2 regions of the Stenotrophomonas sp. DR822 genome follow, and region 2 is predicted to be linked to the other one. Evidence: riboswitches for the same ligand, from Rfam matches in the RefSeq annotation. Region 2 holds a riboswitch; the other holds the start of a gene.
The links. Region 2 has a riboswitch for cobalamin ahead of btuB (TonB-dependent vitamin B12 receptor). Riboswitches for the same ligand answer to the same signal wherever they lie in the genome.

Region 1: another riboswitch for cobalamin. It lies ahead of K5K93_RS11545 (epoxyqueuosine reductase QueH); the one in region 2 lies ahead of btuB (TonB-dependent vitamin B12 receptor).

Annotation. Positions count from the first base shown of each region.
Region 1 covers NZ_CP081826.1:2,488,075-2,490,270, forward strand. The annotation lists gene K5K93_RS11540 (patatin-like phospholipase family protein) at 1-777, opposite strand, end outside; cobalamin riboswitch at 932-1,149, shown strand; gene K5K93_RS11545 (epoxyqueuosine reductase QueH) at 1,291-1,962, shown strand; gene pncA (bifunctional nicotinamidase/pyrazinamidase) at 2,020-2,196, shown strand, end outside.
Region 2 covers NZ_CP081826.1:2,205,216-2,207,411, forward strand. The annotation lists gene K5K93_RS10170 (histidine phosphatase family protein) at 1-492, opposite strand, end outside; cobalamin riboswitch at 669-890, shown strand; gene btuB (TonB-dependent vitamin B12 receptor) at 1,007-2,196, shown strand, end outside.

The sequences.
Region 1 (2,196 bases), 280 kb from region 2:
GCGCAGGAACCAGAACTGCGCCCCGCCCAACGGCAGCGTGCGTGGTTCGTTGTGCGATACGCAGGTGGTGATCATCTGCAGGGTGATCGCATGCGGGCTGTCCGGTTCGCCTGCATAGCGCGGCGCGTCGTGCAGGTCGGCGAAGGTCAGCGGTGCATCCATCGGCTTGCCCGACAGCTGCTGCAGGTTTTCATGCAGCCACTCGGTCAGCGCCGGCCTGCCTGCACTGCGGCTAAGCCCGCTGCACAGGCCCAGCAGGTTGCGCCGCGCCACCCGGGCCACGCGCAGCGCAGCGGCGGCCACGCCCGCGCCGTAGGCACACAGCAGCGACGGCAGCAGGGTCGCGGCCACGCCGCTCCAGCCACCACCCCACCAGCCCAGGCCGAGCAGCAGTGCCAGCGACACCAGCACTTCCAACGGCGCGATCTGGAACACCGCGATGGCCAGGCACAGCAGCTTGCGTGGCCAGCCGGCGTTGCCGGTCAGCACCACCAGCAGTCGATATGCCGCGCGCGCGCCGGCGGCGGGCTGGAACAGGCTGTAGATGAATCCGCGCCGCGACAGCTGCGCCGACACTGCCGACAGACCGCCATAGCCGGCGTCGCCAGGCAGCTGTTCGCCCCGTTGCTGGCGCCGGTCGCCGTACGCCGCCGCGGCCGCCACGGCTGCGGCGATCGCACCGGCCGAAGTGCCGCCGATGCTCTTGAAACGGTATTCGCGAGCCAATGCGAGCACCGCGTTGGGATACACGATGCCGCTGGTGATGCCGCCTTTCATGACCAGATCGCAGTACTTCGCCGCCACGAGCCACCTCCCGTCTGTCGGTGCCCAGTATGGCAAGAGGCACTCTCACAGCCTGAGAAACGCGCCACAGCCCTGCGTTTTCATCGACCCTTGACCATTGCCGCCAACGCGTCCACCGTGAGCACGTCGAAGGTATCCCTGCCGTGGCATCGATGGCGGCAGGGATTTAAACGGGAATCCGGTGAAGGCGCCTTGCGCGCCCATTCCGGAGCTGCCCCGCAGCGGTGAATGGAGACGAATCCTGCCAACAGCACTGGGCTCGCGCCTGGGAAGCGGCAGGTAGTAGGTGGGCCAGCCGGCCCGTGTCCATCAGCCCGAATACCGGCCCCGGCCGGGGGACACGACCGTCCCCCTGACTCGACCTGGAATCTCCGCGGGGAGGTTGCCGGGGCCGTCGTCGTCCTGCGCGTGCAGGCGATGTGGCCGCGCGCGTCCTGTTCACGGTTTCCGTCCAGACCTGCTGCCAACGCCCAGATGCACCCGACGATGACCGAGCTCCAACGCCCCACCCTGACCCTTCCCGACAACGGCCAGCGCCTGTTGCTGCACTCATGCTGTGCGCCCTGCTCGGGTGAGGTGATGGAGGCGATCACTGCCTCCGGGATCGACTACGCGATCTTCTTCTACAACCCCAACATCCATCCGGTGAAGGAATACGAGCTGCGCAAGCAGGAGAACATTCGCTTCGCCGAACAGCACGGCATCCCCTTCATCGACTGCGACTACGACACCGACAACTGGTTCAGCCGTGCACGTGGCATGGAGAACGAACCCGAGCGTGGCATCCGCTGCACCATGTGCTTCGACATGCGTTTCGAGCGCACCGCGCTGTACGCGCACGAGCATGGCTACGACACCATCAGCTCTTCGCTGGGCATCTCGCGCTGGAAGAACATGGCACAGATCAACGACTGTGGTATTCGCGCCGCCTCGCGCTACGAAGGCCTGCAGTACTGGGACTACAACTGGCGCAAGGGCGGCGGTGCCAGCCGCATGATCGAGATCAGCAAGCGCGAGCAGTTCTACCAGCAGGAATACTGCGGCTGCGTCTACTCGCTGCGCGATGCCAACCGTCATCGTCGCGAGAACGGCCGCGAGCGCATCAGGATCGGTCTGCTGTATTACGGGCAGGACAACGACGACGCCAGCGGCGATTGACGTGCACGCGAGGGGCGGCCACGCTGGTCGCCCCTCCTGCGTTGTACCGGACCTGCCATGACCACCCTGCCCGCTGATGTCGCCCTGCTGGTGATCGACCTGCAGCCGGACTTCATGCCCGGTGGCGCCCTCGCCTGCGAACAGGGCGATGCGCTGGTGGCACCGATCAACGCGCTGTTGGCCGAGCGCCGCTACCGCACCGTGGTGGCCACCCAGGACTGGCACCCGGCCAAC
Region 2 (2,196 bases):
GCGCAGCGCCCAGCACAGCGACATCGGCAGGCCGCACACCAGCGACAGCACCATGCGCAGCGGGCCGCCGTGGCTGACCACGACCGTCGGTGGCGGGTCGTCGTCATCCAGCAGGCGATCCAGCGCGCGTGCGATGCGCCGTTCGAAGTGGCCCCAGCTTTCGCCATGCGGCGGCGGAAACGCGTGCGGATCGGCGTGGAACGCGGCCAACGCCTCTTCCGGCAGATCGAACAATGACTGGCCATCCCAGTCACCGAAATCCAGCTCTTCCCACTCCTCGTCGGCCTCAACATCCAGCGCGCGCGGTGTGGCCAGTGCCATCGCCGTATGCAGCGAGCGCAGGCGCGGCGAACTGATCACCCGTTCCCACGACTGCCCGGCATAGGCATCGACCAGCTCCTGCGGCAGGCGGGCCAGCTGCGGCGGATCGCTGCGGCCATCGAGGAACTCATCACGACCGTTGCCGGCATGGCGGACCAGGTCGAGGATCATGCGCGTGCCCAGTCAGGGCGGCGCGGGAACAGCGGAAAACAGACGGACATCGGCAACGGCACCACGATAATTCGAGCTGCATTCTAGGCGCTGGCGCAGGTCTGCTGCACCGTGCAGGTGCATCCGCGCCTCGCCAGTAGCGCAGGTTCACTGCTACGGGCCGGCCGCGATGCCGTAGACTGCGCGCACTTCCAGGTGACCTGCGGCCCTGCCGGCAGGTTGAAACGGGAAGCCGGTGACGCGTGACAACACGCCATGCCGGCGCTGCCCCCGCAACGGTAAGCACGTCAGTTCCAGGCAACCCGCCACTGTGCCGCAGGCATGGGAAGGCGCCTGGACGGTGGCCTCGGGCCACCCGGCGGCGAGCCCGGAGACCGGCCCGGAAGCCTCAGGTCGCGATGCGGTGGGCATGGCGCTGGTTGTCTGCGGCGATGGCTGCGGCATCGGCGCGTGCCTGCCTGTTGTGACTCCTCCCCTTCGCTGCGCGGGCGTGCGCGGCACCTGGAGTCCCCCGATGAAACTGCAGTCCCGAATGCTGTCCCTGGCCGTGCTGGCCGCACTTCCTGCCTTGGCCCTGGCCGATGATGGCGCCGCCGACCTCGACCAGGTGCTGGTCACCGCCACCCGCACGCCGATCGCCCTGCAGGACAGCATTGCGCCTGCGCAGGTGATCGACCGCGCGCAGATCGAATCCAGCCAGGCCACCTCCCTGCAGGAACTGCTTCGGGGCCGCGCCGGCATCAACCTGACCAACGCCGGTGGCCTGGGCAAGCAGAGCTCGCTGTTCCTGCGTGGCACCAATTCCTCGCACACCGTGGTGCTGGTCGATGGCGTGCGCATCAACAGCGCCGACCTCGGCCTGGCGATGTACCAGGATCTGCCGCTGGCACAGATCGAGCGCGTGGAAATCGTGCGCGGCCCGCAGTCCAGCCTGTACGGTGCCGACGCCATCGGCGGCGTGATCCAGATCTTCACCCGCCGCAACCAGGGTGATTTCGCTCCGCACTTCCAGCTGGGCGGCGGCAGCAATGGCCTGCGTGAAGCCAGCGGTGGCATCGGTGGCGGCACCGAACGCGGCTGGTTCGGTGCCGACATCGCCTACCAGCATTCGGATGGCATCGATGCCTGCCGCGGTTCGGCCACGCTGTTTACCGGCTGCTTCGCCGATGAACCCGACCGCGATGGCTACCGCAACCTGTCCAAGAGCCTGCGCGGTGGTTACAACCTGAGCGACGAGTGGACCGTGGAAGGCAGCGCCCTGCGTGCCGACGGCAAGAACCACTACGACGGCTACTACAACTACTCCGAGACCCGCCAGCAGGTGCTGGCCGGCAAGGTGCGCTACACCCCGTCCGAACAGTTGACGCTGACCGCCAACGTCGGGCGCAGCGACAACGAGTCCGACAACTTCGGTGATTTCGGTGCACGCGGCAGCGCACAGACGCACCGCGACAGCGCTTCGCTGCAGGCCGACATCGGTGTTGCCGAAGGCCAGCTGCTCAGCACCGGCGTGGACTGGAGCGAGGACAACCTGGATGGCAGCAGCGCCGGTTACCTGGTCGACAGCCGTCGCAACACCGGCGTATTCCTGCAGTACCAGGCGCGCTTCGGCCGTCACCAGCTGCAGGCCAGCGCACGCAATGATGACAACCAGCAGTTCGGCAACCATGCCACCGGCAGCCTCGGCTGGGCGATGGAGCTGGG